One region of the Arthrobacter sp. C152 genome, then DNA from elsewhere that is predicted to be linked to it. Evidence: riboswitches for the same ligand, from Rfam matches in the RefSeq annotation. Region 1 holds a riboswitch; each other region holds the start of a gene.

What was found. A riboswitch is a leader RNA that binds a small molecule or an ion and turns the genes downstream of it on or off. The one in region 1 is predicted to bind S-adenosylmethionine.
Region 2: it holds a riboswitch for S-adenosylmethionine, as region 1 does, so the genes downstream of both, ACYSM9_RS00970 (bifunctional o-acetylhomoserine/o-acetylserine sulfhydrylase) here and ACYSM9_RS07175 (aminotransferase class V-fold PLP-dependent enzyme) in region 1, are expected to answer to the same signal.
Region 3: it holds a riboswitch for S-adenosylmethionine, as region 1 does, so the genes downstream of both, ACYSM9_RS05480 (DUF1737 domain-containing protein) here and ACYSM9_RS07175 (aminotransferase class V-fold PLP-dependent enzyme) in region 1, are expected to answer to the same signal.

What each region holds. Positions count from the first base shown of each region.
Region 1 is NZ_JBTZSU010000007.1:76,509-83,505, forward strand. Features, by position in the region: gene ACYSM9_RS07150 (sigma-70 family RNA polymerase sigma factor) at 1-558, opposite strand, end outside; gene ACYSM9_RS07155 (DoxX family protein) at 769-1,317, shown strand; gene aroA (3-phosphoshikimate 1-carboxyvinyltransferase) at 1,324-2,703, shown strand; gene rsgA (ribosome small subunit-dependent GTPase A) at 2,687-3,802, shown strand; gene hisN (histidinol-phosphatase) at 3,852-4,664, shown strand; SAM riboswitch class IV at 4,817-4,930, shown strand; gene ACYSM9_RS07175 (aminotransferase class V-fold PLP-dependent enzyme) at 4,968-6,389, shown strand; gene ACYSM9_RS07180 (class I SAM-dependent methyltransferase) at 6,476-6,997, shown strand, end outside.
Region 2 is NZ_JBTZSU010000001.1:237,569-244,565, reverse strand. Features, by position in the region: gene ACYSM9_RS00985 (zinc-binding dehydrogenase) at 1-129, opposite strand, end outside; gene ACYSM9_RS00980 (MFS transporter) at 140-1,522, opposite strand; gene metX (homoserine O-acetyltransferase MetX) at 1,701-2,816, opposite strand; SAM riboswitch class IV at 2,829-2,944, opposite strand; gene ACYSM9_RS00970 (bifunctional o-acetylhomoserine/o-acetylserine sulfhydrylase) at 3,029-4,354, opposite strand; SAM riboswitch class IV at 4,398-4,513, opposite strand; gene ACYSM9_RS00965 (S8 family serine peptidase) at 4,746-6,752, shown strand; gene ACYSM9_RS00960 (VOC family protein) at 6,865-6,997, shown strand, end outside.
Region 3 is NZ_JBTZSU010000005.1:146,782-153,778, forward strand. Features, by position in the region: gene ACYSM9_RS05470 (hypothetical protein) at 1-38, shown strand, start outside; gene opgC (OpgC domain-containing protein) at 58-2,538, opposite strand; SAM riboswitch class IV at 2,708-2,823, shown strand; gene ACYSM9_RS05480 (DUF1737 domain-containing protein) at 2,837-3,112, shown strand; gene ACYSM9_RS05485 (rhodanese-like domain-containing protein) at 3,109-3,519, shown strand; gene ACYSM9_RS05490 (O-succinylhomoserine sulfhydrylase) at 3,520-4,728, shown strand; gene ACYSM9_RS05495 (hypothetical protein) at 4,837-5,463, shown strand; gene ACYSM9_RS05500 (glutamate--cysteine ligase 2) at 5,460-6,686, opposite strand; gene ACYSM9_RS05505 (UDP-N-acetylglucosamine 1-carboxyvinyltransferase) at 6,754-6,997, opposite strand, start outside.

The sequences.
Region 1 (6,997 bases):
CAGACCGCTCGATGTGTGGGACTCGGCCCGCGCCAGCTGCCAGTCCTCGATGCTGTCCGAGTTTGACTGCAGTGGTTCGCGCTGCCGCTTGCGGTACAGGTTGATGTAGGTGTTGGTCAGGATCCGGTAGAGCCAGGCCTTGAGGTTGGTTCCAGGCTTGTACTGGTGGAAAGCCGAAAAGGCCTTGGTGTAGGCCTCCTGCACCAGGTCCTCGGCGTCGGACGGGTTCCGCGCCATGCGCATGGCGGCCGAATAGAGCTGGTCCACGTACTGCATGGCGTCGCGTTCAAAGCGCTGGCGGCGCTGCTCCACGGTTTCGGCCGACACATCGACTGCGGCGTCTTCGGTTCCGGGTTCAGCCTGCGGGGAACCGGAACCAGCCTGCGCGGCCTGCTCCGGCACGGCGTCTGCCGCGCCCTTCACTTCGCCGGAGGAAGCCTCATACATGGCCGCAACGGCCGGATCCAGGGTGCTCATTGCCTTCAAGTCTACTGTCAGGCTTCGGGCCGGGGGCGTGCCGTACTCCGGGGGCTCGCCGGCGAGGGCCGCCGCGGCCACCGGGCCTGACCGCCGGGTCCGGTCAAAAACCGTTCCGTCCAACACCTGCCCCAAGGCCCAACTCCGCTCTGTTTCCGGTGAATAATGTTGGGCCCCCAATGCTTGGACCCAGTCTCCATAACCCCGTTCCGCAGGCAAATATTCCCCAAAAGTGCAAGACTAGGACGGACTCCGCCGCCTGATGCGGTTCGTCCATCCGGGAGGAAAGCCATGTCCTTTGTCCGCACGCTCGCACGGCCCATGCTGGCCTCAAGTTTTGTCCTTGCCGGACTGGATAAGCTCAAGAACTCAGACGACACCGCGCAGCAGCTCTCACCCCTGCTGCGCAAGGCTGCTGCGGCCCTGCCCTTCCAGGCGGACGAAAAAACCCTTGCCCGCGTCATCGGCGGAACCCAGGTGGGAGCCGGCGTCCTGTTCGGCCTCGGCAAGTTCTCCCGGTTCTCAGCCACCCTGCTGACCGTGGTTTCGCTCCTGAACACCTTCGTCGAATGGCGCAGCGCCGACATCAGCAGCAAGGAAGCCCGCGAGACCCGCCGGAACCAACTGCTCAAGAACCTGTCGCTGAGCGGGGGCGCCCTGCTCGCGTCCGTTGACACCGCCGGCAAGCCGGGCCTGGCCTGGCGCGCCGAACACCTCGCCGCCGACGCCCGCCGGAACGCCTCGCACCTGGCCGCCGACGCCCGCCGGACCACCAACAAGAAGCTGCACAAGGCAGACAAAGCCGTGCGCCGCGCCGTCGAGCACGCTACGGGAGCATAAGGACGAATGACCGCAGCAGCTGCCGACACGGCCGGATCCGCCATGCCCGCTGAGCACTGGCCCGCCCCGTTTGCGTCCCGCCCGGTTAATGCCACCGTGACGGTGCCCGGGTCCAAGTCCCTGACCAACAGATACCTGGTGCTGGCCGCCTTGGCCGACGGCCCCTCGCGCCTCCGCGCGCCCCTGCACTCCAGGGACTCGGCCCTGATGATCGACGCGCTCCGGCGGTTGGGTGCCACCATCACGGAGGTGCCCGGCGATGGCGCGTTCGGCCCGGACCTGGAGGTTGTCCCGCTGCCTGCGGCAGCGGAAGAATCACTGGCCCGGATCGACTGCGGGCTCGCGGGAACGGTAATGCGGTTCGTGCCGCCGCTGGCGGCGCTCCGCAGCGGCGCCAGCGTGTTCGACGGCGACCCGCACGCCCGCAAGCGTCCCATGGGAACCATCATCGAAGCGCTCAAGGCCCTCGGTGTCGGCGTCTCCGCCGAGGACGGCAGCACGCCGGCGTCGCTGCCGTTCGTCGTGGAGGGCACCGGCACGGTGCGCGGCGGCCACTTGGTGATCGATGCCAGCGCTTCCTCCCAGTTCGTCTCGGCGCTCCTCCTGGTGGGTGCCCGCTTCGAAGAGGGCCTGCACCTTGAGCATGTTGGCAAGCCCGTGCCGAGCCTGGACCACATCACCATGACAGTCGCCGTCCTCCGGGGCGCCGGCGTCTCCGTTGACGATTCCGTCCCCAACCACTGGGTGGTGGCGCCCGGGCCCATCCGCGCCTTCGACCAGCGGATCGAACAGGACCTGTCCAATGCGGGCCCCTTCCTCGCCGCAGCCCTGGCGTCCCGTGGCACGGTCCGGATCCCGAACTGGCCGCAGGAAACCCAGCAGGTGGGAGATTTGTGGCGCAGCATCCTGGCCACGATGGGAGCCACCGTCACCCTCGCGGACGGAGTCCTGACCGTCACCGGCGGCCCGGAAATCAAGGGCGGCGACTTCGCCGATACCAGCGAACTTGCCCCCACCGTGGCGGCGCTGTGCGCCTTGGCGGCCGGACCCTCCCGGCTGAGCGGCATTGCGCACCTGCGGGGCCACGAAACGGACCGGCTCGCAGCACTGGTGGCTGAAATCAACAGGCTCGGCGGCGACGCCGAGGAAACCAGCGACGGCCTGGTGATCCGGCCCGCCCGGCTGCACGCCGGCGTCGTCCGCAGCTACGCGGACCACCGCATGGCCACCGCCGGGGCGATCCTGGGCCTGGCCGTGGAGGGCGTCCAGGTGGAGGACATCGCCACCACGTCGAAGACCATGCCGGACTTCCCGCAGCTCTGGGCGGCGATGCTTGCCCAGGACACCGCCGGACCGGAGGAGCCCAGCGGTGGCCCGGCGCACTGATTCCTGGGACGAATCCGACGTCCGGATCCGGCCCAATAAAAAGGGCTCCCGGCCACGCACCAAAGACCGGCCCAGCCATGACGACGCCGTCACCGGCCGCATCATCACCGTGGACCGGGGCAGGTACACGGCCGTGGTGGGCGAGGATTCGGACAACGAACGCGTGGTCATCGCCGCGCGGGCACGTGAGCTTCGGCGCTCCCCCGTGGTGGCCGGCGACTTCGTCTCGCTCGTGGGGGACGTTTCAGGCGCCCCCGACACCCTGGCCCGGCTGGTGAAGATCCAGGACCGGCGCACCCTCCTGCGCCGGAGCGCCGATGACACCGACCCCGTGGAGCGGGCCGTGGTAGCCAACGCGGACCAACTGGTCATCGTGGTGGCGGCCGCCAACCCGGAGCCCCGCACCGGATTCATCGACCGGGCCCTGGTGGCAGCCTACGACGCCGGGATCGAGCCAATCCTGCTCGTGACCAAGGCGGACGTCCGCGACCCCGCGGAGCTGCTTTCCAACTACACGCACCTGGACCTCCCGGTAATCATCAGCCGCACCGCGGACGCGCAGGCCTCCGGCATCGACGCCCGCTCCGACGACGGCCTCTCGGCCCGGCTGGACCGCACCGCGGTGGCGGAGCTGCGGGCCCACCTCGACGGCAGGGTCACCGTCATGCTGGGGCACTCCGGCGTCGGCAAGTCCACCATGGTGAACGCACTGACCGGAGCCGAACGGGCCACCGGCGGTGTCAACGCCGTCACCGGACGCGGGCGGCACACGTCGTCGTCCGCCCTGGCCCTCCGGCTGGCCGACGCCCCGGCCGGCAGCTGGATCATCGACACCCCAGGCATCCGCTCCTTCGGCCTGGCGCACGTGGACCCGGACCGGATCCTGCGGTCCTTTCCGGACCTCTCCCCCGGCATTGAAAACTGCGAGCGCGGCTGCAAGCACACCGCCACGGCCGTGGACTGCGGATTGGATGAATGGGTGGGCGGCGGCCACGCCGGCCCCACCGGCCCCGCACGGCTGGCGTCCCTGCGCCGGCTGCTCGGCACGGACCCGAGAATGGAAGCACAGGAAACCAAGGAACTCGGCAGCGTCAACTGACGCAGCCGAAGGTCCCGGCAGATGCCGGGACAGACGGTAGTTTGGAACCATGATCCAACCCGCCTCCACCTACAACGACGACCTGCGCCTGGCCCACGTCCTGGCCGACTCCGTGGACGACCAGACCATGAGCCGCTTCAAGGCCCTGGACCTCCACGTCGAGACCAAGCCGGACCTGACGCCGGTCACCGACGCGGACAAGGCCGCAGAGGAAGCCATCCGCGGCCAGCTGTCCCGTTCACGCCCGCGCGACGCCGTCCTCGGCGAGGAGTTCGGCAGCACCGGCCACGGCTCGCGGCGGTGGATCATCGACCCCATCGATGGAACCAAGAACTTTGTCCGCGGCGTCCCGGTGTGGGCCACCCTCATTGCGCTGGTGGACGAGGGCGAACCGGTGGTAGGCGTGGTCAGCGCGCCGGCACTCGGCAAGCGCTGGTGGGCTGCGAAGGGAATGGGGGCCTACATGGGCCGCTCCCTGGCGGCCGCCACCCGGCTGCGTGTCTCCGACGTGTCCCGCCTCGCTGACGCTTCGCTGTCCTATTCCAGCCTCAGCGGCTGGAAGGAACGGGGAAACCTCGATGACTTCCTCGGCCTGACCGAGGACGTGTGGCGCACCCGCGCCTACGGCGACTTCTGGTCCTACTGCATGGTGGCCGAAGGCTCCGTGGACATTGCCTGCGAACCGGAGCTGAACCTTTACGACATGGCGGCGCTGGTGCCCATCGTCGTGGAGGCGGGCGGCCGTTTCACCTCCCTGGAAGGGGAGGACGGCCCGTTCGGCGGCAACGCCCTGGCCACGAACTCCATCCTGCATTCCGAAGTCCTGCGGCGGCTGAACCCGGGCCTGGACGACCTCCTCTGACAAAGCCCGCGCACGCAGCGCGGCCGAAGATTACGACGCCGGGCGCCTCCTTTTGGGGCGGCCGGCATCGTTTTCTTCGGCTTGCGTAACAAAAGCCTTAACAATTGCCCCGGCTTCAGTCCGGGCCGCCCGATGTTCTACGCTTTTATCCAGGTCACGAGTGCCAGCGCAAAACCCCGGTTTGCTGGCCGGCAACCCTCCATTCGCGGTGGGGTGCCCCGGGTGACGACCAGGCCGGTCCGGAGCGGATGCGGCAAGCGCGGATTCCTGTGATGTCAGGGTCCTGATTCAAGTGAGGTCTCTGTGACAACTGCCACCGTCTCCCCCAGCACTGCCACCGCCGACACTGCGGCCGCCTTCGATGCCCGCCAGGCCGCTGCCGGCCACCCGCTCGCCGCGGTCACCGGCGCCGAAATCCAGGCTCCCCTGATTACCGGCGGGCATGTCAGGTACGCCAACCTCGACTACGGCGCATCCGCCCCGGCCCTGTCCCTGGTCTCCGCGTACCTGAACGAAGTCCTGCCCTACTACGCGAGCGTCCACCGCGGGGCCGGCTACGCCTCCCAGATCAGCACGTCGGTGTACGAGAACGCACGCAGCATCGTCCGCGACTTTGTGGGCGGCCGCCCCGGCGACTCCGTCATCTTCACCCGCAACACCACCGATTCCCTCAACCTGCTGGCAGGCTGCCTGCCCGTCACCGACGGCCGTCCCGCAGGTGAGGTTCTCTACCTGGACATCGAGCACCACGCGAACCTGCTGCCGTGGCAGGGCGTGCCGCACCGCAGTATCGTCGCCGCCGACACCATCGCGGGCACCGTCGAGGCCGTACGCGCCGAGCTTGAACAGGGCGGCGTCAGCCTCCTGGCGGTCACCGGCGCCTCCAACGTCACCGGCGAAATCCTGCCCATCAGGGCCCTGGCCGCGCTGGCCCACGAGCACGGCGCACGGATCGTGGTGGACGCGGCCCAGCTCGCCCCGCACCGCCGGGTCGACATCAGCGCCGACGACATCGACTACCTCGCCTTCTCCGGCCACAAGCTGTACGCGCCCTTCGGCGCCGGTGTCCTGGTGGGACGCCCCGACTGGCTCGACGCCGGCACCCCGCACCTCGCCGGCGGCGGTGCGGTCAAGGAAGCAAGGCTCGACGGCGTCAGCTGGGCCACCGGCCCGGCCCGCCACGAGGGGGGCTCACCGAACGTGCTCGGTGCCGCCACCCTTGCCCGCGCCACCCGGGTCATCGCCGGACTGGACCAGGACCGCTGGCACGCCCACGAATCCGCCATCCGGTCCTTCCTGGTGGAGGGCCTGCAGGACATCGAGGGCGTCACGGTCCACCAGATCTTCAAGGACACCAACCCGGACACGGACACCATCGGCGTGGTCAACTTCTCCGTGGAGGGCTACGACGCCGGCCTCGTCGCCGCCTACCTCTCGGCCGAACACGGCGTGGGCCTGCGCGACGGGCGCTTCTGCGCGCACCCACTGCTGAAGCGGCTGGGGCTGCCGTCCGGCTCCCTGCGCGCCAGCTTCGGCGTCGGGTCACGGCTGGAGGACGCCGAGCGCCTCCTCGCCGGCATCCGCACCCTGCGCAGCACGGGGCTGGGCTGGGACTACGTGGTGGATGCGGGCCGCTGGGTTCCGGCCAACGACTTCCGCACCTACCCGCACTGGGCACCCAACACTCCCGGCACGGCCGGCGCCGCACCCTGCACCGAGGACTAAGCCCGGTTGGGGGTGGCCCCACGCCCTTGCCCGCCATGCGGTAGATTCGAAATGTATCCACTGGCAGCAGGTGAAGGAGGCCACGCGTGGTCCGGGGTGGTCCCAAACTCGATCACGGGCGGCGGCAGGAGCTCGGGCAGAGCTTCCAGGACGGCGGCAGGCACTACCAGCGGGTCCGGCCGGGATACCCTGCCGAATCAGCCGAATGGCTGGTGCCCGCCACCGCCCGCCAGGCCCTGGACGCAGGCGCGGGCACCGGAAAGTTCACCGCCTTGCTGCTGGCCATGGGGCTGGAGGTAACGGCCCTCGACCCTTCCGCGGACATGCTCGCCCAACTGAAGGCCCACTGCCCCGCCGCCACGGCCGTGGTGGGGACTGCCGAGGCGACCGGCCTGCCCGCGGCGGCCTTCGACGTCGTCACCGTTGCCCAGGCCTGGCACTGGTGCGACCCGCTGGCCGCGAGCACCGAACTCGCCCGGGTCCTGCGCCCGCAGGGGACACTCGGCCTGGTCTGGAACCAGCTGGACACCTCGGTACCCTGGGTCCACCGACTGTCCCGCATCATGCACGCCGGGGATGTGTACCGCCCCGGCCACAAGCCTGTGGTC
Region 2 (6,997 bases), on a different contig from region 1:
CTCGCCGGCGCGGGGTGTGGGCTGTTCCAGTTCCTGGACCACCAAAGGCCCGGCAGCTGCATAACTGGGTTTCGCCGTTCCCGCGCCAGGTGCTGCGGGAACGGTGGCGTACAGGACGGCGGCTTTCATGCAGTCCCTTTTACTTCTTGCTCGCGGCCAGCAGGTCGGCGGTACCCTTGGCGTCGGCGGCGTCCACGTCGTGGAGCGAGATGCCGCGGGTTTCCTTCAGGAAGAAGACCGCGACGGCGGTGACGGCGCAGGCGAGGAGCAGGTAGACCGCCACCGGCAGGGAGGACTTGTAGGTGCCCAGGAGTGAGGCGGCGATGATCGGCGCCAGGGAACCGGCCACGATCGAGGTCACCTGGTAGCCCAGGGAGACGCCGGAGTAGCGCATCCGGGTGGGGAACATTTCCGCCATGATGGCGGGCTGGCCGGCGTACATGAAGGCGTGGAACACCAGGCCGATCATGATGGCGGCCAGAATGACGAAATCGTTCTTGGTGTCCATCATGGGGAACGCGAAGAAACCCCAGGTGGCGGCCATGATGGCGCCGGCCAGGTAGACGGGTTTGCGGCCCAGGCGGTCGGATAGCTTGCCGACCATCGGCACCACGGCGAAATGCAGCGCGTGGGCAAGGAGCAGCAGCAGGAGGATGCGGGTGGTGTCGGCCTGGACGACGGTCTTCAGGTACGTGATGGAGAACGTCACCACAAGGTAGTAGAGGATGTTCTCGGCAAAGCGCAGGCCCATGGCGGTGAAGACGCCGCGGGGGTAGCGCCGGAAAACCTCGGCCACGCCGTAACCCTTGTGTCCGGTTTCGACCTCCTTGCGGGCCTCCAGGAAGATGGGCGCGTCGTTGACCTTGGTGCGGATGTAGTACCCGATCAGGACGATCACCGCGGAGAGCCAGAACGCCACGCGCCAGCCCCACCCGAGGAACGCGTCCTGGGTCAGCGTGGAGGACAGGATGAAGAGGACGGCCGTGGCCAGCAGGTTGCCCAGCGGCACGGCAGACTGCGGCCAACTGGCCCAGAACCCGCGGGACTTGCTGGGGCTGTGCTCAGCTACCAGGAGGACGGCGCCGCCCCACTCTCCGCCGACGGCAAATCCCTGGGCAAACCGGAGGAAGACCAGGAGCGCGGGTGCCCAGTAACCGATCTGCTGGAAGGTTGGCAGGCAGCCCATGAGGAAGGTGGAAACACCCACCAGGATGATGCTCAGCTGCAGCAACTGCTTGCGGCCGAACTTGTCGCCGAAATGGCCAAAGACGATGCCGCCGATGGGGCGGGCCACGAAGCCTACGGCGTAGGTGAGGAAGGCGGCAATGATGCCGTCCAGTTCCGTGCCGGCGTTGGGGAAGAAGGCCTTCCCGAAGACCAGGGTGGCGGCCGATGCGTAGAGGAAGAATTCGTACCATTCCACCACGGTTCCGGCCATGGAGGCCGTCACCACCTTTTTCAGGCCTGAGGCCTTGACGTCGGTTTCCTCTGTGCGCCTTGCGGCGGAGCTTTCCGTACTCATGCGAACTCCTTCGGCGTCGTCGTCGACGCCACGGGGACCAGTCGAAGGCAGCCGGGTGTGATGCACACCACGAATGCCGGATTTGTCGAGTATGGTCTGCCCGCGGCGCAACCTCAACGCCAAATAGTGCAGAAGGCATCTGCATAAATGCACATGGGGCGGGGATCCCGCGGCCAGGTCAGACCAGGAAAGTGCTCCGCAGCTGGTGCCCGAGTTGCCCGATCTCGGTCAGGAACCCGTCATGGCCGATCGGGGCCTGGATGACATGGACGTCCACCTCGCCCGGCAGCGCCTGGGCCAGTTCCCGTGACTGGGACGGGAAGTAGAGCCGGTCCGAATCGACGGCCGCGATGAAGAACCGCGCGGTGGAGCCGGCGAGCGTCTCGGCCAAGGGCCCGCGTCCCCGGCAGACGTCGTGGCTCATCAGCGCCTCGGTGAGTGCGATGTAGCTGTTGGCGTCGAAGCGCCGGACAAGCTTGTTGCCCTGGTGGTCCAGGTAGCTTTCCACCTGGTAGCGGCCCCGCGCGGCCAGCACTTCGCCCTGCAACGGCGACTCGGGCGCCTGGGCTTCCCGGCCGAACCGGCCTTCGAGTTCCGCCGCCGACCGGTAGGTGATGTGGGCGATCCGCCTGGCCAGGGCGAGGCCGTCCTCCGGGGCCGGGCCGCCGTAGTAGTCGCCGCCGTTGAAGTTGGGGTCCTGCCGGATGGCGAGGGTCTGCGCCTGGGCGAATGCGATCTGCTCGGCCGTGCTGGCCGCGCCAACGGAAATGACTGCGCACCGCTGCACCCGTTCGGGGTAGCTGACCGCCCATTCCAGGGCGCGGGCGCCGCCCATGGAGCCACCGAGGACGGCATACCAGCTGCCGATCCCCAGGTGGTCCGCCAGCCTGGTTTCGGCAACGGTGCTGTCCCGCAGGGTCACCAGCGGGAAGCGTGAGCCCCAGGGACGCCCGTCGGGTGCAGTTGAGGAGGGACCGGTTGAGCCGTAGCAACCGCCCACGATGTTGATGGAGACCACGAAGAACTTGTCGGTGTCCACGGGGGCGCCCGGCCCGGCGAGCTGCTCCCACCAGCCTTCTTCGTCGGTGTCGCCCCGGGTCACGTGGGTGCTGCCGGTCAGGGCGTGCTCGATCAGGACCGCGTTGCTGCCGTCAGCGTTCAGCGTGCCCCAGGTTTCGTAGGCCAGAGTGACGTCCGGCAGGTAGCCGCCGGCCTCCAGCTCCAGGCCCCCGATGGAGGCGTAGCGGACAATTCCGTGTTCGGGGATGGTGGTACGGGCGACGGTAACCGTCATGGCAAGACCTCTTCTACGCGCTTGCCCGCCGTCGTCTGACCGGCAGGCCAGGTCTTCACCCGGGGCACCCCACCGCGGAAGGAGGGTTGCCGGCCAGCAAGCCGGGGCTGTCACTGGCACTCATGACCTGGTTCGAGTGTACGAAATACCCCCCGCTCCGGGCCAAGAGTGTGACTGGTTGTGACCTTCCCGGCTTGCCTGCCGGTTGTTCGCTAGGCGCCGGCCGCACCCTTGGCCGCCCGGAAGCCAGCCTCCAGGTCGGCAATGATGTCGTCGATGTGCTCCAGGCCCACGGAGAGGCGGACCAGCCCGGGAGTCACGCCGGCAACGGCCTGCTGCTCCGGGGAGAGCTGGCTGTGGGTGGTCGACGCCGGGTGAATCACCAGCGAGCGTACGTCACCGATGTTGGCCACATGGGAGTGCAGTTCCAGGGCGTCCACGAAGCGTTTCCCGGCGTCGGCGCCGCCGGCGAGGTTGAAGGCAACGACGGCGCCGGTCCCCTTGGGACCGTACGCGCGGCCACGCTCGTACCAGGGGCTGGAGGGAAGCCCCGCGTAGGCGACGGATTCGACGTCGTCCCTTCCTTCCAGCCAGCGCGCCACCTCGGTGGCGTTGGCAACGTGGCGCTCCACTCGCAGGCTCAGCGTCTCCAGGCCCTGGGAAATCAGGAAGGCGTTGAAGGGCGACACCGCCGAACCCAGGTCGCGCAGCAGCTGGACCCGGGCCTTGAGAATGTAGGAAAGGTTCGCCCCGAGGGCGCCGCCGGCACCGAGGTCGCGGGCGTAGACCAGCCCGTTGTAGGTGGGGTCCGGGGTGTTGAAGCCGGGGAACCTCTCCGGGTCCTTGCCGAAGTCGAACCTGCCGGAGTCGACGATGACGCCTGCGATCGCAGAACCGTGGCCGCCGAGGTATTTCGTGGCTGAGTGGATCACGATGTCCGCTCCCCACTCCAAAGGACGGATCAGGTAGGGGGTGGACAGGGTGTTGTCCACGATCAGGGGGACCCCCGCCTGGTGCGCCACCCCGGAAACACCCTCGATGTCCAGGACATCCTGGCGGGGGTTGGAGACCACCTCACCGAAGAAGAGCTTGGTGTTCGGCTGCACGGCCTCGCGCCACTGGTCCAGGTTGTCCGGGTCCGCCACGAAGGTCACGGAGATGCCGAACTTCTTCAGGGTGTGGGCAAACAGGTTGTAGGTGCCGCCGTAGAGACTGGGGCTGGCCACGATGTGGTCGCCGGCCTCCGCGATGTTCAGGACGGCGAAGGTTTCGGCCGCCTGCCCGGAACTCAGCAGGAGGGCTGCGAGGCCGCCTTCGAGGCTGGCGATGCGCTGCTCCACGGCGTCCTGGGTGGGGTTGCCGATCCGCGTGTAGATGGGTGCCAGTTCCGCCAGGGCGAACCGGTTGGCGGCGCTTTCTGCCGTGGGGAAGACGAAGGACGTTGTCTGGTAGATCGGAAGCGCGCGGGCGCCCGTGGCGCTGTCGGCTTCCTGGCCGGCGTGGATCTGGCGGGTTTCGAAGGACCATCCGTTGGACATTCAAGGCTCCTTAAACATGGGCCCGGCATGCTGGGAGCACCTCGGGCCGCGCTTGCCGTCCGGCCGTTGCCGGACAGCCAGGTCCTCACCCGGGGCACCCCACCGCGGATGGAGGGTTGCCGGCCAGCGAGCCGGGGCTTGGTGCTGGCGCTCATGACCTGGGCCCAGTGTAGGAACAGCGTGGTGGCCGGGAACAGCATTGTGACCGGTTATGACTTTTGTGGCCGGGCGTTCAGGGTTTGCGTAGTCCCGGCGCGCAGTTGGCCAAAGTTCCACAGGGAACCCGCAGGATTGCCCGAGGTTCGGCTTTCGGCCCTGCCCTCTCCGCTACATTCGATCCGGGAAAGCTCCACAAAACAGTTCTCCAAAACACAGAAGGATCGGAATTCCGTTGCCCCAGTCGTTGCGCCAGGCTCTTCGCGCCGTCCTGCCATCTTTCACTGTTGGCCTTGCCGTCCTGGCGGCCGGGTTCGTGGCCGCTCCCCCGGCATCGGCCGCACCCGCCACCCCCGGCGCAAGCGAATCCGGGCGTTACCTCGTCCGGTTTGCGCCCGGAGCGGATGTTGCAGCCGAGGCGAGGAACCTTCGCGCCCAGGGAATCGGCGTCGCCCGCACCTTCGAAGCGGCCCTGCAGGGCGCAGCCATCGAGGCGACCCCGGCACAGGCCGCCGCCCTGACCCGCTCCGGACGTGCCGTGGCCGTGGAACCTGACTACGTCGTCGCGGTTTCCGACACGGAGCGGAACGCGCCCTGGGGCCTGGACCGGACCGACCAGCTGTCCCTTCCACTGTCCGGAACCTACACGCCTCCCGCCTCCGGGCAGGGCGTCAGCGTCTACGTGGTGGACACCGGCATCCTGGCATCGCACACCGACTTCGGCGGCCGGGTGGCAGCGGGGTGGACCGCCAAGAATGACGGGCTGGGGACCAGCGACTGCAACGGCCACGGGACCCATGTTGCCGGAACCATCGGCGGCTCTGTCTACGGCATGGCAAAGTCCGCCACCCTCATTCCCGTACGGGCACTGGCCTGCGACGGTACCGGCCTCTACTCGGACGTGATTGCGGGCCTGGACTGGGTGGCGGCCAACCACCGCGACGGAACACCGGCTGTGGTGAACCTCAGCATCGGCGGCCCGGCCAGCAATACGCTCGACGCTGCGGTGCAGTCGGTGATCGGTGACGGCATCCCCGCGATTATCGCCGCCGGCAACAGCGCCGTCGATGCGTGCACCACCTCCCCGTCCCGCGTCCCCGCGGCCGTCACTGTCGCTGCGAGCGATTCCTCGGACCGGCAGGCAAGCTTCTCCAACTTCGGCAGTTGCGTGGATCTGTACGCACCGGGCGTGGGCATCACCTCCACCTGGTACACCTCGTCAACGGCTACTGCGTCACTGAGCGGGACGTCCATGGCCACCCCGCACGTGGCAGGCGCGGCGGCGCTGCTGCTGTCCCAGAACCCGTCGCTGACCCCGTCACAGGTTGCTGCGGCACTGAATTCCTCGTCCGTCACAGGAACGATCTCCAATGCCAGTTCCGGAACACCGAACCGTCTGCTGCACGTGGTGCCGCCGGCGGCAAACAAGGGCACCTACCCGGTGCAGGGTCCCATCGGGGATAAGTACGCCGAAGTGTCCGGCATCGTTGGGCTTCCCATCGCCAACGAGGTAACGAACCAGCGGTTTGGGGGCTCCTACCAGGAGTTCGAGCACGGAATCATCACCTACCTGCCCGGCACGGGTGCGTTCGCCGTCGTCAACGGCATCAACACCACCTGGAAGGGCAGCGGCGCGCAGGACGGCGACCTGGGCTACCCCACCTCGGACGAATACTCACCCATGCCCGGCGGCGTGATGCAAAACTTCCAGTTCGGCAAGATCTCGTGGAACGCCGCCACCGGATCCCGCATCACCAAGGGCGGCATCGGCGCCACCTGGGACAACGCAGGCGGCCCCCTCAGCGGCCTCGGCTACCCCACCACCGATGAATATGCCCCGATACCCGGCGGCGTCATGCAGGGCTTCCAATACGGCAAGATCTCCTGGAACGCCGCCACCGGCTCACACATCACCAAGGGCGGCATCGGCGCCACCTGGGACAACGCAGGCGGCCCGGCCAGCGGCCTCGGCTACCCCACTACCGACGAAATAGGCGGTCTCGTGGGAGGCGGTGCGAAGCAGTACTTCCAGGGCGGCGAAGTGGTGTGGTCCCCCGCTTCGGGTGCGCGCATCGTCACCGGTGGCATCAGGTCCGCCTGGGTCGGCCAGGGCTCGGAGGGTGGCCGCCTCGGCTATCCGACCACGGGGGAATACGCCGCCGGTGGCGGGGGGTATGCACAAGACTTCCAGGGCGGACGGATCACCTGGCGTTCGGGAAGCGTGTCGATCGCGTACGCCTGACGTGGAACAAAAGGTTGCCTCGGCTCCGGAAAATGCGGCGATGCCAAGGGACGTGAATCCAGTAAGGGTACCCTTAGCTGAGAGCCCGATCACAAAGTGCCAAGATGTTGGCATGCGCATGGATCACGTCTCTTACGCCTGTGAACACGATGGCCTCGCGGCCACTACCGAACGTATTTCATCTGCCCTCGGCGTTGAGGCAGTGAAGGGCGGGGTCCACCCCCGGTTCGGAACCCGGAATATGA
Region 3 (6,997 bases), on a different contig from region 1:
CCGACTACATCGTCACCTCATATCCCGAGCTGGTCTAAGCCCGCGGTCCGCCCCGGCTCACGTGGGGATGATCCGGAACAGGAACCTGGTACGGACCATCACCCACAGCAACCCCAGGACCGCCACGTAGGCCGCGGTATTGAGGAGGATGCTGCCCTGCTGCAGGGCCGGGATGTTGGCGACGACGGCGATCAGCACCACGTGCATGATGAACACGTACAGGGTGGCCCGGCCCAGCGGAATCAGGAACCATCCCAGGGCCCGCTGCACCGGCGTCCAGTACGCGCTGAGGAAGGCGTAGGCGGCCACCACCAGGACAAAGACATTCAGCAGGCGGCCCGGAGCCAGGTACGTGCGGGCGAAGAGTGAATCGTACATGGACCGGTAGGCCGCGTCCGGCAACAGGGCCAGCCGGACATCGTAGCTGTTGGCCAGGTAGGGGTTGCCCCAGGACAGGAAGGCCAGCGCGAAGGCGGCCACGGTGCAGGCAGCCACCACCCAGGTGTGCGCCTGCAGCCAGGCCAGGATGCTGCGCCGGTGGTAGCCCGCCACGAGGCCGATGACGAACAGCACCTGCCACACCAGCAACGGGAAGGAGTCCTCGAACTGCGAGGGAAGGATCCGGAACCGGGTGGCGGCGCCCACGGCGTACACCAGGAGCGTGGCAGCCAGCACCCAGACCGCCTTGCCGCGGTTGAGCGCCGCGAGGATCAGGGGGCTTGCCAGCAGGAGCACCACATACAGGCCCATGACGTTGAACTGCCATGGCCCGAACTGCAGGAGCAGGATGGCCGGCAGCACCTGGGGCGGCACCGGGAACTGGAACAGCGATTCCATCCCCTGGTAAAGGTTGTAGGTGCGGCCGGCACCGGTGTGCCCCGCGCCGCCTGTCCCCTGGTCCACGAATGTGGTGAGAGCCGCGGCGTTGAAGACCGGCAGCAGCGAGAGCAGGAAGACGCCGACCAGCACAGCCAGCGCCGTCAGGTACAGCTTGCCGGCCCGGCGCGACGTCAGGTCCACCACCGTGCCGAAATCCTCCCGGGCCTTGGGCCCGTACACCATGCCCACCACCAGCCCGGAGAAAAGGACGAAAAGCTCGGCGCCGGAAACGAAGCCCACCGCCTCCTGCGTCAGCAACTGGAACAGTGAAGCCATGCCGAGGTGGTTGACCACCACGAACACGATCGCCATGCCCCGCAGCAGGTCCACCCGGGAGTCCCTCGCGGACGGGTCCCGGTAGCTCCACGCCGTCGCCGCGCCGATCCGGCGCGGAATCTGCCAGAGTGCTGCCAGGAGGATGGCCATGGCAGCGGCAACCGTCCAGACGGCGGCCCCGCCGAGGGTGTTGGCGCGGACATAGGCTTCCGCCGGAGCCACCGCGTTGACCGGCCCGGTCACCATGGGGGACGCCTTCAGCCTCGCCAGCGCGGCTTTGGCGATGTCCGGGCTCCCGGTGAGCAGCCAGTTGATGCTGGCCACACCCGTGTCCCGGGTGCTGGTCCGTTCGTCCCACACCACAGCCGCGGTTTTGGGAAAAGCAGATGACGTGGCGGTTCCCACGGCCTGGTCCCACCAGCCCACCTTGATGTCGGCCTCCGGCGCGCCGCCGGTGGAAGGGCTGTAGAAGGCCGCGGTCTGCAGCAGGAACGGCTTGTTCCGGCCGGCCGCGTACGTGCCGTAGAAGTTTTCGCCGCCGGACCCGGTCAGCATCTCCTGGAGCTCGCCGGCACGGGGAGCGGTGTTGACGGCGGCCCCGCCGGCGGTGTCGTCGTGGAATGCGGTCAGTCCCACCCAGTCCACGGCGTCGTCGCCTGGATAGTACGGAGCGTAGGCGGCGTCGGAGCCGTTCCAGGTGCCGTCGCCGTTGGTGTCCAGCAGCGCAAAGCCGTCGCTCCCCGGTTGCGGTGCGCTGCGGCTGCGGTCAAAGGGGTAGCCCGTGCCCAGGTAAGGCGCCCACACCATGGTGACCTTGCCGCCGTCGGACGCCCTGAACGCTCCGGCGACGGCCTGGAACGCCTGCCGGTACGCGGCCGGTTGCTGGCCCCAGGCAACCCAGCTGGTATTCATGTCCGGGGCGAACCGGACCAGCAAGTGGCCGTTGAAGCCCGCCGCCTGGTCCCGTACTTCGGCGGCGAAGGCGTCAGCTTCCGCAGCGCCGATCGTGTCCAGCGGAACGCTTGGCTTTACGGTCAACATGGCGTTGGCTCCCTTGCCGGCCGTCTGCCGCAGGAAGCCATCGATGTCGTTCCGCCCGGAGTCGCGGAACGGGATGGCGATGTCGTGCCCGAAGACGGCCGGCACCGCACCCAGCCGGTCCGCGAAGCCCGCGGCGGTGTCTTCGCCCCATTCCAGCGTGGCCCCAAGCCAGGGCTTGCCCTCCTCCGGCGCGGCCGGTCCAACGCCCTCCGCGGCGCGGGCCGTCCCCGCAGGTGCCAGCACAGCCAGGACGGCCATCAGCAGCACGGCAAGGAGTGCTCCTGCCGGACGAAGCCGGGCCACGGTGGTCCCGCGGTGGCGATAGGACGTGAATGCTCGCATGCTGGCAAGACCCCCCGGTACTCATGCTGTGGACGCGGGGCGTTGGTCCCCGGTACGAACTTTATCGGTCCGGGGCCCGGCGGCGGGCAGGGGCGCGGCCGGCGCTCAATTACGGAACATGACGACGGCGGCAATGCGGCTCCGCGCGTCAGATGTTACGTTTCTGGGGAGTAATGAGTACCGGCGCTAAGCCCTGACTGGCCGGTCGGCAACCCTCCCTTTCGCGGCGGGGTGCCTCAGGTGAATACTCGGCATATCGACCGATTCGAGCTGCAAGCGTGAGAGAAGGAGATCCGTCGTGTCTGACGCACCTGCCCCTGAGGACAAGCTGTCCTACCGCCTGATTACTGGCCCGGACGACCGATCGTTCTGTGAGCGGATCTCCGCGGCCCTGGATGAAGGCTACGTGCTGCACGGCAGCCCGGCCGCCACCTTCAACGGCAGCAGCGTCATTGTCGCCCAGGCAGTGGTCCTGCCGGCCGCCATCGCCTCCGCCGACGCCGCGGTTGCCACCGCAGTGGACCAGCTCGACGGCGACTTTGAGGGCGAGTTCGACGGCGAGGGCCACGCATGAGCTACGCAGGAGACCTCACACCGCAGGAAGCCTGGGCCAAGCTCGAGCAGGGCGCCATCCTGGTGGACGTCCGCACCGAAGGTGAATGGGCGCACATCGGCATCCCGGATACCAAGGCGACGGACAATGATCCGCTCTTCATCCAGTGGACCTTCCCCGGCGGCATCCCCAACCCCGACTTCGTCAAGGACCTCAAGGAGCAGGCACCCGAGGACCCCACCGCGGAACTGGTGTTCCTGTGCCGGTCCGGCCAGCGCTCCATCGCCGCCGCCGTTGCAGCGACCCAGGCCGGCTTCACGTCCTACAACGTGCTGGAGGGCTTCGAGGGGGAGCCTGACCGCTACGGCGAACGGACCGTCAACGGCTGGAAGAACCGCGGCCTGCCCACCAACCTCGGAAAGAACTAAGTGACCTTCAACCCAGACGCCTCCGGCTGGAGCGCAGACACCCAGGCCGTCCGCGGCGGACTCGACCGCACCAACTTCCAGGAAACGTCCGAGGCCATCTTCCTCAACTCCGGGTTCGTGTACGAGTCCGCGGCAGCCGCCGAACGCGCGTTCACCGGCGAGGATGAGCGGTTCGTCTACTCCCGTTACGGCAACCCGTCCGTCGCCACCTTCCAGGAACGGCTCCGCCTGCTCGAAGGCACCGAAGCATGCTTTGCGACGGCGTCGGGCATGTCCGCCGTCTTCACCGCCCTGGGTGCCCTGCTGGCTGCCGGCGACCGCGTCGTCGCCGCCCGGTCCCTGTTCGGTTCCTGCTTCGTGATCCTGAACGAAATCCTCCCCCGCTGGGGCGTGGAAACCGTCTTTGTGGACGGCCCGGACCTGGACCAGTGGCGCGAGGCCCTGTCCAAACCCACCGCCGCCGTCTTCTTCGAATCCCCGTCCAATCCTATGCAGGAAATCGTGGACATCGCGGCCGTCAGCGAGCTGGCGCACGCCGCCGGAGCCAAGGTTGTGGCCGACAACGTCTTCGCCACCCCCCTGCTGCAGCGCTGCGGCGACCTCGGCGCCGACGTCATTGTCTACTCCGGCACCAAGCACATCGACGGCCAGGGCCGGGTGATGGGCGGCGCCATCCTGGGCACCAAGGCGTTCATCGACGGCCCCGTGAAGCAGCTGATGCGCCACACCGGCCCCGCGTTGTCCGCGTTCAACGCCTGGGTGCTGACCAAGGGCCTGGAAACCATGAGCCTGCGCGTCAGCCACTCCTCCGCCACCGCGCTGCGGCTGGCCGAGTGGCTGGAGGAGCAGCCCGCGGTGAGCTGGGTGAAGTACCCGCTCCTGAAGTCCCACCCGCAGTACTCGCTGGCGGCGAAGCAGATGAGTGCCGGCGGCACGGTCCTCACCCTGGAACTGGCCCCTTCCGCGGGCCGTTCGGCGAAGGACGCCGCGTTCGCGCTGCTGGACGGGCTGCGGATCATCGACATCTCCAACAACCTTGGCGATTCCAAGTCTCTGATCACGCATCCGGCCACCACCACGCACCGGGCGATGGGTCCCGAGGGCCGCGCTGCCATCGGCCTGGGCGACGGCGTGGTCCGCCTCTCGGTGGGCCTCGAGGACGCGGACGACCTCATCCGCGACCTGGAGCAGGCGCTCAAGCAGGTCTAGTTTCCGCACACTTTCTTCGTTTTCGACGCGGAACGTCATTGTCGCCGCCAAAATAAGGGCTGCGACAAGGAATCTGCGCGGCGAAAATGTTTATGAAGGAGGCGGGCCATGTCCCAGTCAAAACCATATGCCAGGGCGGGAGCGGTCAGCATCGCGGCGGGCGCGTGCTGGCTGCTGGGAATCGCCATGGTCGGCAACGTCCACTCCACCAGGAGCGCAGAGCAGCGGCTGGCCATGCTCGAACGCCACCGCGGCCTGTGGACCCTGGGGCAGTTCCTCGCGGCGGCGGGAACGGCTGCCGCGCCCATGGGTTTCCTGCGGCTTGCCCGGCAACTGCGGCAGGAAAACCACGGCGCAGACCATGAAGCGGAGCGTGTACGGGCCCGGAATCTCGCGGCCGCCGCTGCCGCCGCCCTGCTGGCGGGCAGCCCCTTGTTCGTCTGGGCGCTGGCCAACCGTGCCGCGGACATCGAGAAGTTCGCCTACCGAAGGGGCGCAGCGTGGCCCTTCCTGACGTACTCAGGCCTCCAAACCTGCGGCGTCGGCCTGCTGGGCGCGGCGCTGCAGTCCTCACCCCTCAAAGGCAGGACCTCCCTGGGTGCGGCCGCCAGTGCGCCGCTCTTCGCCGGCATCCTCGTGCGCTACAAGGACATCCCCCCGTTCGTGTTCTACCTGGTGGAGATCGCCGTCGGCGTCAGGCTCCTGCGCTTCACCACAGCCGCCCGGGAAGCCTAGGACTGCCGCACCCTCAGCAGTTCCGGCGCGCCTTCCACCTCTGCGAGGTCCAGCGCGCCGCGCATGGTCACGTTGACGGCCTGCCGGACCACGGCGCCGAAGCCCATGTCCTCCGGCGGCGGCCCGGCCAGGGCCTTGTCGCGGGCCCGGCGCTGTTCGGCCGCCCCGGTTCCCCGGGCGATGATGTCCTCGATGCCCTGCCGGGCCAGGGCAAGCTCGCCCTGTTCGTCCAGGACGGGCGCAAGGTAGTCCACCAGGGACCGGACAACGTCAGTGGCGGGCGCCGGCTGGAAGTTGCCGAAATCCAGGAGTTCACCGCTGAGCCCTGCGCTGCTGGCCTGCCATGAGGCCATGCGCAGCAGCACGGTCGGAACAGGCGCCGGGTCCACTTCCTGGCGCCATTCCCTGCTGGCCGATTCCACCAGCGCCCGGACCAGGACAGCGATGAGCCCGGCGTCCTCGGCGCGGAGGCACACATCGGCCACACGCACTTCCACGGTGGGATGGTTGCGGGAGAGCCGTGCGTCGAAATACAGCATGCCCTCGTCGAGCATGACGCCGGTCTCCAGCAGGCGCGTCACCACCCGCCGGTAAGCCGGGTACGTCCCGTAAATGCCTGCGGGGCCGGCCGTGGGCCAACGGTTCCAGGCCTGCGTGCGGTAGCTTTCAAAACCCGTGGGGACGCCGTTCCAGAAGGGCGAGTTGGCGCTGAGCGCCGTCAGTACCGCGAGTTTGTCCCGGATGCGGTCCAGGACCGCTACGCCCTCTTCGGGGGATTCGATGTAGGTGTGGACGTGGAAGCCGCAGGTCAGCTGTTCCTGTGCGGTCAGGCCAAACCGCTCCAGCATCCTGGCATAGCGGGGGTCGGGGGTGGTGTGGCTGGTGGACGCCAACGGCGACGTGGCCAGCGCGGCCACCCGGGCATCGTGTTTTTGGGCCGCCTGGTCGGCGAGCGTCCGGCCTGCCCGGATTTGGACGAGCAGGCTGTCGTAATCGAGGCAGGGCCGGGTCTGTGTCTCAATCTGCTCCAGCTTGAGCTCGGCACTCAAGCCCATCTCGTCGTCGTGCTCCCCCTGCTTTCCGGTGTGGTGCAGCGCGGGGTCCGCGGGGAAATCGTCCGCCGCCACCCTCTTGCCGGCCAGGAGCGCGTCAGCCAGGGCAAGCGGTTCTCCGGACTCCGGATCAACAATCAGGAGTTCTTCCTCGACGCCGAATGTACGCATAGGTTCATTCTGCGACAGTGGCGGTGGATGTGAAGCCGCCCCGCCCTTCATGACGAACCGTGAATGGTCAGTCCTGGAAGTACTCCACCTTGGCCCCGATGGTGTTCAGCCGCTCGGCCAGATCCTCGTATCCGCGTTCAATCACGTAGATGTTCCGCAGTTCGGAGACGCCCCTGGCCGCGAGCATGGCCAGCAGCAGGCAGGCGGCCGGACGCAGGGCGGGCGGGCAGCCCACCTCAGCGGCACGCCACCGGGTGGGGCCGTTGACGTAGATACGGTGCGGATCCAGCAGCTGTACCTGGGCGCCCAGC